DNA from 4 places in the Paenibacillus sp. FSL R10-2734 genome. Region 1 is predicted to be linked to each of the others. Evidence: riboswitches for the same ligand, from Rfam matches in the RefSeq annotation. Region 1 holds a riboswitch; each other region holds the start of a gene.
What was found. Region 1 has a riboswitch for cyclic di-GMP ahead of NSS67_RS00505 (anti-repressor SinI family protein). Riboswitches for the same ligand answer to the same signal wherever they lie in the genome.
Positions count from the first base shown of each region.

Region 2: another riboswitch for cyclic di-GMP. It lies ahead of NSS67_RS31275 (transglutaminase-like domain-containing protein); the one in region 1 lies ahead of NSS67_RS00505 (anti-repressor SinI family protein).
Region 3: another riboswitch for cyclic di-GMP. It lies ahead of NSS67_RS03570 (NPCBM/NEW2 domain-containing protein); the one in region 1 lies ahead of NSS67_RS00505 (anti-repressor SinI family protein).
Region 4: another riboswitch for cyclic di-GMP. It lies ahead of NSS67_RS12520 (thiamine pyrophosphate-binding protein); the one in region 1 lies ahead of NSS67_RS00505 (anti-repressor SinI family protein).

Region 1 covers NZ_CP150170.1:114,306-117,577, reverse strand. Annotated here, with positions in the region: gene NSS67_RS00510 (2-oxoglutarate dehydrogenase E1 component) at 1-779, opposite strand, end outside; cyclic di-GMP riboswitch class I at 1,250-1,334, shown strand; gene NSS67_RS00505 (anti-repressor SinI family protein) at 1,362-1,517, shown strand; gene NSS67_RS00500 (helix-turn-helix domain-containing protein) at 1,727-2,056, opposite strand; gene NSS67_RS00495 (TasA family protein) at 2,216-2,818, opposite strand; gene NSS67_RS00490 (signal peptidase I) at 2,912-3,272, opposite strand, start outside.
Region 2 covers NZ_CP150170.1:7,216,903-7,220,174, reverse strand. Annotated here, with positions in the region: gene NSS67_RS31290 (glycosyltransferase family 2 protein) at 1-205, shown strand, start outside; gene NSS67_RS31285 (GtrA family protein) at 195-599, shown strand; gene NSS67_RS31280 (class D sortase) at 634-1,287, shown strand; cyclic di-GMP riboswitch class I at 1,408-1,488, shown strand; cyclic di-GMP riboswitch class I at 1,595-1,675, shown strand; gene NSS67_RS31275 (transglutaminase-like domain-containing protein) at 1,689-2,498, shown strand; rRNA gene NSS67_RS31270 (16S ribosomal RNA) at 2,868-3,272, shown strand, end outside.
Region 3 covers NZ_CP150170.1:770,740-774,011, forward strand. Annotated here, with positions in the region: gene NSS67_RS03560 (sensor domain-containing diguanylate cyclase) at 1-951, shown strand, start outside; gene NSS67_RS03565 (hypothetical protein) at 1,100-1,666, shown strand; cyclic di-GMP riboswitch class I at 1,823-1,909, shown strand; gene NSS67_RS03570 (NPCBM/NEW2 domain-containing protein) at 2,068-3,272, shown strand, end outside.
Region 4 covers NZ_CP150170.1:2,886,458-2,889,729, forward strand. Annotated here, with positions in the region: gene NSS67_RS12515 (carboxymuconolactone decarboxylase family protein) at 135-503, opposite strand; gene NSS67_RS12520 (thiamine pyrophosphate-binding protein) at 513-2,156, opposite strand; cyclic di-GMP riboswitch class I at 2,275-2,370, opposite strand; gene NSS67_RS12525 (HAMP domain-containing methyl-accepting chemotaxis protein) at 2,560-3,272, opposite strand, start outside.

The DNA.
Region 1 (3,272 bases):
AAAATATGTGCAAGAACGTTGAGACGGCCGCGATGCGCCATGCCCATTAGGATATGCTCTGCGCCGTCATGTGCAGCAGCACGTACGATTTCATCAAGCATCGGAACAAGAGCGTCATTGCCTTCCAGGCTGAAACGTTTTTGGCCCACAAAGGTCTTGTGGAGGAAGGTTTCGAATTGCTCTACTTGGATCAGGCGATTCAGTAGCTCTTTGCGTTCTGAATTATTTAAAGGTGCTGGTGAGCTTGTGGATTCTGCCTGTCTGTTCAACCATTTCAGTTCCTGTTCTTCATGTACATGCCCGAATTCATAGGCGATCGTCTTGGTATATGCCTGACGCATACGCTGAACAGCATCCCAGCCAGTATGCACATCATTCGGCGCATTCTCCCAAATGAGCGTGGCAGGTAGTGCAATCAGATCCTCACGAGTCAGCTCATAGGTTTCGAGCTCGAGATATTTAGCCATAGGATTGTGATCCCGCTCAAGCGGATCAATTTCAGCGGCCATATGGCCATATATACGAATATTAGCGATTAGCTTGGAAGCTCTTACTGCCTTTCTAAGCCATTCGGTGTCTCCCGAAATGCGAGGCTGTGGAGCCGGTTCGCTATCCGGTGTTAATGGTGGGGGACCCGAATTCGTAAAAAGCTCGCGATAGTTATTTTCTACGGTGGATGGATCTTTCACAAACTGTTCATATCTTTCTTGAATGTAGCCTAAATTGGGTCCGTAATACTTACTCCAAATGGATTCGTTATAGGGCTCTTTGGCTGCCATGAATACATCCTCCTTAACGGATGAACTCCATACGTGACATTTTGTGTCAACGCTTACTGGAGCTGTGATGATTGCGGTTTCATTTCTCATCTTATTGTGCTACTTTCCACACGTGTAATCAATTCATTCTTTCGTCCAATACGTTCGCAAAATGGTATGGGTTAGCTTGTTCTACTAAAAAAAGAGGTGTTCTTTACTATTACCCATTCTAAAGACCTACTAAAATGATTCTATTATCCTTAATTTTAACTAAATGAGAGGAAGGCATCATTATATTGGCTTAATTAATTTTTTGAATTGGACGGGTATCGTGATAATAGGACAGGAAATCCTAAAAAAAATCTTTTATTTTTTGCTTTTAACAGAGAAACTACTCAGAAATCGACACACTTTTCCACTTTACTATAGTATAATGTTATTGCAGTTAGCGTTTTCATATATTTTATAACCAGATCCTTTCGTGTAAAGGGTCCAGTAAAAGGTAAACCTGCCGAAAGGCAGGGGCACAAAGTCGCGGGTCTAAGGTAGAAATACTATGACAGCCGGATTGCCTGGGGACGTAAAATCTTAGGAGGAGATTTTTTGGACAAGTCCAACCAGGGAAGCAACAGAGAACAGCAGGTCATTGATGTAGACGTAGAATGGGTCCATTTATTATTAGCAGCTAAGAAGGCAGGCATAAAGGCAGATGAAATTCGTCGATTCTTTCACGAGAAGACTGTGCAAGCCGTGCAGTAATACATTTAGAACGTAATATACCGAAAAAGGGCACAGCGATAACTCGCTGTGCTCTTTTTCGGTATATATATGAGAGTATAAGTTTCATACCGTATATGATCATTATATTCTGCTAGAATATAAACGCCTTCGCGGTCCATGTTAGGAGGGCGAAGGCGTTTATGCTTGATAGTATGAATAGAAGAGGATCTTATCAGGTCAGATGTAGGTTAATCCTTCTGATCCAGGCGCCATTTCTGGTAGTCTAGAAACTCCTTGAATTCGCGTTTGCTTATGCCTGAGGCCATAGCTTCCTGCACCAATCGGAACCATTCCGAATCTAAAGGTGATTCCTCAGCATCATTAGGTTCTCCATAGAGTAAAGCGTGGATGGATACCTGAAGCGCGTCGGCGATCTTTTCGATAAACTGGATTGAAGGATTGGATTGGATGTTTCTCTCCACATTGCTAAGATACGACTTAGCAACATCCGCTCTGTCCGCAAGCTCAGATAGGGACAATCCCTTTTCTAGGCGGAGATGCTGGATACGTTGGCCCATATTTTGTGGCACTATGCTTACGCCCCTCCGTAATTTTTGTTATTAGTATAGCAAATATCAATAAATTCGACAAAGTTTATTGTAAAGAGAAAAGCAGCATCTACTTATCCGCTTTCCGGAATAAGAATCTGCTGCTCTTCGAATGGAAGACTTATTAGATTAGTAGTCAGTTCCTCTGCCTTGTTTACCGAAGAAATCCCAAGTCAGTGTCAATGTATCTTGTTGGAAAATGTTCTGATCTTTATTGTCTTCCACAAATTCGAATTTGACGGTAAAGGTGTCAGATGTACCTGCTTTAATACCGGATGCTTCACTGCCTAAGAACGGCACTTTCTCTACGAGATCTGGTGTTAAATTTTGTAATTCAGATAATGTTGTTTCATAAACTACAATATCCGGAATAATGTTACCGCTCTTGTCCTTATTTTGCAGAAATTTAACTTTAATGAATTTACCTAAATCAACACCGTTGTTGTTACCACCTACATCATTAACGTTGTACTTAGTTTTGAGAATAATAGAGCCAATATCGAGGGTGCCGTCATTTTTTAGTTTGAAATCTTTTTTGACAGTATCACCTGGCTTCAGGTTTGCAATATTTACGATAACAGAAGGATCGGAGTTCAAATCCAGTGTACCTGCAGCGAATGTAGCAGTGCTTGTTGCAGTGTCACTAAAGTAAGCGAAGGTTCCTCCACCAATCAATGATAAACCCAGTGCTGCAGATGCTACGCCAAGACCCAATGTTTTCTTGATACCCATAATTAAAATTCCTCCTCGGTTTTTGTGGTTAAATTTTATAAAATTTATATATTGTAACTTCCGGTTCGTAAGCGGAAGCGGACAATCAACTTATTACTGTATTTCTGTTGGGGGTGGAGAGGCAGGCAGTATGGCCGCGTTTTTCTTTTCGAGTGCAGCTACAGCCTTCCATGACGAATAGAGAGCATAGAGCAGGAGCATCAAGCCTGGTACGATCATGAGCACGACACTTCCAGCTTTGGAAACCGCGAAATTCATAGCGTAACCGACATAAGGTACGGTGACCCCGATATATTCAGCTACAACATTCGTTGAACTGGTAGGGTTCATGTCGGGCGCATCATTGTTATCGCCTTTCGTGCGATACATGGCTTCACCGGTAGCGTTATTCATTGTTGCTTCTACAACACGGTGAGTAATGAGCAGGTTTTCTTCATTTCTAAAGGTGATGACA
Region 2 (3,272 bases), 230 kb from region 1:
GACGGTTCCAGGCTGGGCTTCCATTGTAGGCGTCAATCTGCTCTTTAACGGTATCGTTCTGATGCTGCTAGGTGTAATCGGAGAGTACATTGGACGGATTTATGATGAGTCTAAGGATAGACCGTTATATATTGTAAGTGAGACTAAAGGATATCATAACGATGAACAAGTGGATCGCCGGAAGGATTACAACAATGTCAGATAAGAATTTGCGGTCAGCTTTCATCCAATTCCTTAAATTTAATGCTGTAGGTTTGGTAAATACCCTCATTGATTTCGTGATCTTCACTTTACTGAACTCTATTGGGATGGTATATGGTTTAGCGCAGGTGATATCTTATAGTGCAGGAACAGCGAACAGCTTTATTTTGAATAAAAAAGTGACCTTTCGAGATCGTAATCGTGGCAACAAAGAGGGTTTTGATAAGGTACAGTTGTTAAAGTTTATCGTGCTGAATCTTGTAGTATTAGGAATATCGCTGCTGCTAATGCATCTGTTGACAGACAAGCTAGGCATGCAAGTGTTGATCTCCAAGGTTTTGGTTACTTTTGTCACGGTGATTATCAACTTTTTTGGAAGTCGTAAGTGGGTATTCTGAATTTCAGTAGAACCAATACACGGAGGTGAATTTCATGCGTAAATTCTCGTATGTTCTCATACTGGCCGGGATCCTCATCATGCTGTATCCAAAAGCTAACGAATGGTACAGCGACTGGCAGCAGGAGAAGCTGTTAGAATCGGCTGAACTGAGCACCAGCGATAGTACTCCACCGCCTGATCTGAAGAGCAAATATGCCGAAGTTACTCAGTTATTAGCAGAGGAATCGGTTCTGGACGCACAAGCGCAGCCTCAAGAAACGGAAAAGCCAGAACCAGAAATCAAAGTTGGTGGCAAGGTAATGGCCTTAATTGAAATAGATAAGATTGATTTGAAGCTACCTGTATTAGAAGGGGCTACTAAAGCCAATTTGAAGCATGCAGCGGCCCATATGAAAGAGACGACTCCACTTGGAGAAATAGGAAATGCAGCAATTGCTGCTCACAGAGCTAGAACTACGGGCAGATTGTTTAACAGATTGAATGAGGTTGTTATTGGAGATGTTATCACGGTAAAGACTAGCGATCAGGTATTGAATTACGAGGTTTATGATATTTCTGTTGTAGATCCAAGCGATGTATCTGTTCTTGATGGGAATAACAAGGATAAGATTCTTACCCTAATTACGTGTGACCCACTAGTAGATCCTACACATCGTTTAATTGTTCACGCCAAGCTTCCCAAATAGCAGATGAGAATGATATGAGAACTTAAATACAGAGAAATAACTATAAAATAATAGAAAATCTAGCAATTTTGTTCTTGTTTACGAGGATAAATATGGTAGTATAAGACTATAAAAGCTAAACACGATAAACGGCAAACCTATCGAAAGGTAGGGACGCAAAGCTAAAGGGCCTTCCCGAAAGGATGGCAGCCAGCTACCGAATGAAGAGGCTTTTTTTGTTTTTATAAAATATATAAGGTTTTTAGATTCATTTCTACTTAGTTGATTCTATTAATTTGTCTAGTGAAATTAGGACAGATAGAGCTTATACGATAAATGGCAAACCTATCGAAAGGTAGGGACGCAAAGCTAAAGGGCCTTCCCGAAAGGATGGCAGCCAGCTACCGAAAGGAGTTTTATCCGTGAAAAAGGTTTATTTTTTGATTGTGGCGTTGTTCGTACTGATTACTGCGGTTCCAGTAAACACAGCTCAAGCCGCAAGTGTAGATTCGAACTGGTTGAATACGTCGAAATTGGATCAAGGCGTAATCGGGATTAACTACGATATTCCAAAAGACAAAAGAATTAAGCTTATGATCACAAAAGATAACAGTAGCTATACATATAATTTATACGCTTCTGGACAAGCTGAGGACTTCCCTTTGCAACAAGGAAATGGGACTTATAAAGTCTCTGTTCTTGAGAACACAACGGGTAACAAATACAAAGCTCTTTATTCCGAGGTAGTAGATTTAACCATGAATGACTCAAATTCCGTATATTTGGGCTCCGTACAGAATGTGAAATGGAGTTCTTCTGATAAAGCGATCGTTAAGGCAAAAGAGCTTACAAAAGGCAAAACAACAGATGAAGAGAAGGTTAAGGCAATCTATAACTATGTGATTGCTAATGTACAATATGATTATTCTCTTGCTAATAACGTAACGACCGATTATATTCCAAGCATTAACAACACTTTGAATACTAAAAAAGGAATCTGCTATGATTATGCTTCTCTTTTTGCCGCAATGCTTCGTAGTGTAGATGTTCCTGCTAAGTTGGTGATGGGGAATACTAGCTACGTTACGCAATACCATGCATGGAATGAAGTATTGATGGATGGCAAATGGGTTACTATTGATACCACGGTAGATGCATCAGCAGCGAAAGGTAAGAAGAATGCGGATTTTATCAAGGCTTCAAGTAAGTATACTGCAGCTAAATACTATTAATTTGTATTGCTAGAATCATAACTCTATTAAATAAACAACCAGCTTAATTATTAAGCTAGTTGTTTATTTTGTTTTAGGGGTTGCTTTTTTATTAATAGATAGGTTATTATAGTTAAGCGTTGTTAGACAGCGTACAGGCAATGTTTGAGAGAGTTATATAAACGGCTTTCGAAAAATAAAGCTTGCATTACTGAGAACAACATGATATATTATAAGAGTTGCTGCTGAGACATTAAATGGCGCCAACGAGAACTTGATCTTTGAAAACTGAACAACGAGTGAGTAGGAAATCACGCAAGTGAAATCCAAAATAGAGAATTAATTTTCTCGTCAGATGTTTCAAAATGAGCATATCGCTCTTTTCAATACTAATTGGAGAGTTTGATCCTGGCTCAGGACGAACGCTGGCGGCGTGCCTAATACATGCAAGTCGAGCGGAGTTATTTTGAAAGCTTGCTTTCAAAATAACTTAGCGGCGGACGGGTGAGTAACACGTAGGCAACCTGCCCTTCAGACTGGGATAACTACCGGAAACGGTAGCTAATACCGGATAATTTCTTTTTTCTCCTGAAGAAAGAATGAAAGACGGAGCAATCTGTCACTGAGGGATGGGCCTGCGGCGCATTAGCTAGTTGGTGGGGTAACGGCCCACCAAGGCGACGATGCGTAGCCGACCTGAGAGGGTGAACGGCCACACTGGGACTGAGACACGGCCCAGACTCCTACGGGAGGCAGCAGTAGGGAATCTTCCGCAATGGACGAAAGTCTGACGGA
Region 3 (3,272 bases), 660 kb from region 1:
TCTATCACTCATGAAGGAATGATTATCGATGTAAATCAAACCTTTCTGGACCGTATGGGGTATAAACAGGTTGATTTGGTGCACAAGCATTTTGAATCTATCATGTCTACGGCAAACAAGCTTATTTTTCATTCATACTTCTATCCTTTTATTAATCTAAATGGACATGTGGAAGAGTTATTTATAAATTTGAAGGACAGTGAAGGGAAAACGATTCCATATTTATTAAATGGCAGACGGTTCGAGAGTGAAGGCGTAGAGATCATTGATTGTATCCTAGTACAGATGGGAAAACGTATCGATTATGAGCTGGAGCTGCGATCTGCCAAGAAGCAGATAGAAGCAGCGTACTGGGAAAAGGATCAAGCGCTTGCTGAGCTCAGGCAAATTCATTTGGAAATTGAACAGAAACAAATCGAACTGCTAGAGATGAATGCCGTTTTAGTAGAACTATCAAATACAGATAAGCTTACCGGATTAAAGAATAGAAGGTTTCTTCAAGAAAAGCTGGAAGAGCAGATTATAGGGTGCGGTCAGGATCAAGAGCCATTTTCGCTGTGTATCATCGATATTGATCATTTTAAAAAAGTGAATGACACCTACGGGCATCAAACAGGAGACTATGTGCTGGAGAAACTAGCAAGTATCTTGAAATTGCAATCCCGTAAAGAGGATATGGCGGCTAGATATGGCGGCGAAGAATTCGTACTTCTTTTACCTAATACAGATATCGCGGAGTCAAGGACCATAGCTGAGAACTTACGGCAATCGATCGCTTATTCAACTTGGGATATGGGCCAGATTACGGTGAGCATTGGCATAGCTACATTTACTCCCATCGATTCAGAGACCACCCTTCTGCAAAAAGCCGACCAAGCCCTTTATGCTTCTAAAGAGCAGGGAAGAAATCGGGTTACGCACATCATAGATTTGAATGAAAAGCTTCTTTAACAGGGGTCTTTTTTTTCTGCTTATCAAAGCGTGACCCAAGGTCAGCACATCTCCGTCTAGAGGATGAGATCAATTCAGGTTAGAGTCTGATTGCAGGTGACCCCCAGGGCTGTACAATTTAGGTAATGAGAAGGGGGACGGGATGGATATGAAATGGCATAAATACATATCACGCTGGGCGGATTCAAGAGGGCTAGGTGGACGAGAAATTGATTATCAATGGCCGTCTCCATCATTTCCGGTGGTAAGTATTCGCAGCAATTTGGGTCGATACTCAGGTCAGGGGTATGGTTACGGAAGTAAGCCTCAAGTGAAGACAGCTGTTGGATTAATTGCCATTGGAGATATAGCTGTCGGCTTGATTTCCATAGGTGCAATAAGCGTTGGCGTACTATCCTTAGGAGCAATATCACTAGGAATGTGGTTAGCGATCGGAGCGATAGCGCTTAGCTGGCTTGGCTTCGCAGCCGGGGCGATTGCCATTGCAGGCGTGGCGGTGGGAGCGATCGCGATAGCGGAAAAAGCGTTTGGTGCGGTTGCCATAGGTGATACGGCGTTAGGAGCGGTAGCCATAGGGAGGATCGCTGCGGGTGCGGTAGCTATTGGTCAATGGGCATATGGTGTAATCGCAGTTGGAGAGCATGGCTTCGGTTTAATTCCTATCACAGGTGATGTGTGGAATTGGTTCCGGCGTTTGTTTGGGGCGGGGAGTTAAATAGACCTCCAGTCCTAAAGTACCTCTCTTTTCTGGGATAGTCGATAAACATTATCTATCAGAATAGAAAAACTAATTGCAATTACCTATTCGTATTTCATACCATTTAATCATGCGATCAGATGTAGCGTTATGTTACTCTTTGTAATGTATTCGAAACTTCATAGGCAAACCTATGGAAATGTAGGGACGCAAAACTATAGGGACTAAGGTTATCACAACTATTGTCAGCCAGCTGCCAAAGAGTGTATTACGCTTTTTGTTCTTAAGGTTTAATAAAAATTAAGTCTTAATTTTTATGCAACTTTATATGCAATCAAGCTACTCTTTTGGGGTAGTTTTTTTTTGTGCCCATTTTTAGGCATAGAAGAGATTCATATTACATCTGGGGGGTAGAAAAGATGAAAAAAATGATTGCGATCGCTACATCGGCAGCCATGTTAGCCAGTTTTTCGAGTGAGGCAGGTTATGCTTTAGCAAGTGATGTAAGCAAGGTAAGTGTAGTGAACACCGTAGTACAAAGCAAAGCTGAGCTATTAAGCAATGCGTCAGTTATTCCGTTTGATCTGTACGGCAAGGCTATCCTAAGCGCTTATAATGATGTTTTTAGAATGAATCCTGCGAATATTAAATCCATCACAAATAACGGTGGCAACTACTCAGGCTCACCTATAGCTAAGGCTATTGATGGCGATATGAGTACGCATTGGGAAACGGGCAAACCGAATAGTTCAACGTTCACGAATGAGGTTGTCTTTGTTTTCAATGAGTCCACTGAATTAAATAGAATCGTATACGCTGCAAGACAATCCAGTGCAAAGGGGAAGGGGTTTGCTCAGGAATTTGATATTTATGGCTCAACTACGGATGCAGGCGATTATACGCTAGTATCCTCTGGAGAATATAAAGACGGAGCAGGTGACGTAGTAGAGATTCAGTTTGCACCCACAGCCTTCAAGAGACTTAAATTTGTCTTCAAAAAAGCTAACCAAGATTGGGCGAGTGCGGCTGAATTTTCTTTTTATAAAGAAGATGCCGTATCCGCTAAGATGAAAAATTTATTTACAGATGATACCTTGAGTCAAGTTAGCGCAGCATTTAATACGGCAGAGAAATTAACAGCATTAGAACAAGAAGTGCAGTCACATCCACTGTACGCGCAGTTTAAAGCAGATATAGAGAACGCCAAAGTACTACTGGAGAACCATCAAATAGAGGCAACACCAGCCAAGGTCTCGAAGCTAAAAGGGTATGGTACAGAATATGAATCTGCCTATAGCCAAGCTTATAGAATGCTAAACTCAAACGTATCTAAAGTAACTGTGAACGGTGGAAGCTACTCGGGCACGAAACCTGAATACATGCTTGATGATCAACCAAATACGCACTGGGAAACGAACAAAAACAATGATGTAAGCTTCACCAATGAAGTTGTGTTTGAGTTAGCACAAGCGGAAGTATTGGATAGAGTGGCTTTCCTGGCTAGAGATAATCGCAAAGGCTTCCCAGAGGCTTTTGAAATTTATGCATCCGAGACGAGTAAGGGAGAAACCTTCCAGCTCGTATCTAGCGGAACCGCCACTAGCACGAACGACTTTCTGGAGTT
Region 4 (3,272 bases), 2.8 Mb from region 1:
GTGAATATCCATATAAATTGTTTATTTAGTCATGTTTCGACAATGGACAGTATATATTGGAATATTTTAACTCTATTATAGGCATATACATATCGAATTTGCAATAATAAAGTCGAAATGTGTCGAACGAATAATTATTTTATTTCATCAATCGTTTCGAGAAGGATATTAAAAGCCGTGATGATTCTAGGTGCCCCTATAGCGGGTACTAAGTGTAATAGAATCCCTTTGAGTTGTTCTACAGTAACACCCACACTAAGAGCCATAACATAATGAACTCCCAACTGATCGAACTGGCCCATCGCAATCAGAGCAGAGATAACCGCAATTTCCTTCCAATCAGCTTCAATGGTATTACGTTGAAAAATATCGCCGTAGGCATTACCCATAATAAATTCAGCCAAGTCTGGAAAATGTTCTTTAATCGGGGCCAATGCTTTAGCGCCATAGTCTCCTGAGAGATTCGTGAAGTGGTTCAGACCACTGTTAACATTGTCTTTCATAGTAACCTCCTAATTTAGATTCAAAGTACGGTGAGCAGTCGGTGGGACTTCATCACGGTTTGTTAGCAGTTCAATGACGGCAACACGGTTGATTGCTACGGCATCCTTGATGGCAGTTTCGAATTCTTCTGCTGACTCACACTTGTAGCCCGTTGCTCCTAGTGATTCTGCAAATTTCACGGTGTCCATAGGGACTTCGTAGATAGTTCCGTCAATACGGCCTGTAGTTTTTTCCATTCCTTTTAGAGCCATATCTAGCTGCTTATTATTTACAACAATGAATATGACAGGAATATCTTTACAGACAGCAGTATTAATCTCCGCGCCAAGCATCATAAAGCAACCATCACCTGCAATGCAGAAGATAGTTTCTTCTGGAGCAGCAACTTTTGCGCCGATAGCCATACCGATGGAATTACCCATACAAGCAAAGTAAGCATCGAAAACAAAACTGCCCGGTTTCTTAACCTTGAACCATTTCGCGGCATGGAAACCGTGGCTTCCATCATCAACAAAGACGGTACTGTTATAGGGAATCAAATCACTCATCGTACTCAAGACCGATGCAAGTGAAAGGCCTGGTAAAATCGGAAGCTCTTCGGAATAATCGACATTTGTGGCAACTTCGCGTTTTGTGATGTTGTTCGTGTCGATATGATTGAGATAGCAAACCAGATTATCACGTAGATCTCCAGTGACTGGGATCGTGTTAGAGAACAATATTTTGCCGACAAAGGTCGGATCGCTATCAAATTGAATTAGTGTTTTCGGATGATTTTCCCGTTTAAGATTACAAATAGTCATATCACTTAGGCGTGAGCCGAGAACGATAAATAGATCACTTTGATTCAGCAAGTCATCCCCATGGGTACAACCGCCTACTCCAATTGGACCGTGATAGAGTGGATGATCCCAAGCTATAGCCCCTTTACCACCTGGAGATGTAACTACAGGAATATTAAATGTTTCCGCTAATTGAATCAGCTCACTATGTGCTCCTGAGCGGTTAACTCCTTTACCGGCGATAATTAATGGATTCTTTGAGTTGTTAATAGCTTCAAGGAACCGGTCGATATTCGCGAAGCTAACCAGTGATTCCCGCTCAGGGATCACAATATTACACTCCTCCAGCAATTCTGTTTGAACATCAAAAGGGATACAAAGATGAACTGGACCGCGATTGCCGCTCAGAGCAATGGATATCGCATGATTAAAAATCGTGCTAAAGTGATCTCCACGTTCAATAAGCTTGCTAAACAAGGTAGCAGGTCTAAACATATCTGCTAAATCAGCTAGATAAGAGGAAGAGTCCTGACATTGTGGAATACCAAGCTCTTTAATGGATTGGTGTCCGGTAATAAATAGGACAGGTAAGTTGTTAGCCTTCGCATGTGCCGCTGCTGTAAGCAGGTTTGTTCCACCAGGACCGGAAGTACCAAAAGCTACACCTATATTTCCAGTTTTTAGCGCATACCCAGCTGCTTCGAATCCTGAGCTTGTTTCGTGTCGCCCAGGAATAAATTCAATACCGTAATCTACCATTTTAAGAACGATTGGACAAATAGATTTACCAATAATACCAAAGGAATGGGTAACACCAAGTTTCCTTAGTGCTTCCGACATGTAATCTGCGACTGTCTTCAAAAAGTACACCTCACAAGTTGATTATTATTTGAATAAAAAACAATAGAAAACCTGTGCTCAAAAATAGGGCACAGGTTGGAAGCATGAATCGCCATAGAGACCGAACAATAGTCCAGTCGTCTTGGTTTTCAGCAACCTGGCAGTCATGGCCTCAAATTAAAAATGAGGCTGTAGATCCATGGCTTTGCGTCATCCTCTTTCGAAGATTTTGCCAATATTAATTTAAAATTTATAAGAAGAATTTTCCTTTACAATATATTCCTCGAGATCCTTTGTCAATATATACTCGCAAATTAACTCGAATTTTGACGAAAATCTTGTCTAACATTTGAAATAATGGACAGAAAAAAACCGCCACCTAAGTCAAACTTAGGGGCAGTTAAAGGGTATGTTGATAAGGATAGTCAGTTATTTAAAATTTGAAGATATGGATTGTCTTCTGTAAATTAAATACCGCCGTTGTCATTTTCTCGGTTTCTTCTGCGACGGACTGCAGGGCATTAATCTGTTCATTCATAGCGGCTGATACTTCTTCTGTGCCCGCAGCGGTTTGCTGAGTGATCGCAGAGATATTCTCTATTGCACTTGAGATTTTCAAGGCACTTTCCAACATAAGATCACTTTCTGCAGAGAAGGAAGAAATCTGCTCGGTAATATACTGTACACTTTGCACAATTTGCGCAAAGATATGAGCGGATTGAGTGATCATTTCATTCTGTACCTGTACGACTTCTTCGTTGATAGCGATATTGTCAATTGCTTGTTTAATATCAGTTTCGATGCTCCGAACCAAGCCGAAGACTTCCTTCGTTGAAGCCGTGGATTCCTCAGCGAGCTTACGAACCTCCTGTGCGACAACAGCAAATCCTCGACCATGTTCACCGGCACGAGCTGCTTCGATGGACGCATTAAGCGATAAGAGGTTGGTCTGCTCAGCGATCTCTGTGATGGTCTTGGTGATCATCGTAATTCCGCGAGCATTATGAGAAAGGGCCTCGATAGTATCAGCTACTTTTTGAGTAGCTTGGATGTTTTTACGCATGCCTTCAGCTTGAGTATCAACGGATTGGCGTCCTTGTTCAACTAGTTCTAGCGTATGTATTGAACGTTTGTTCATTTCTTTCG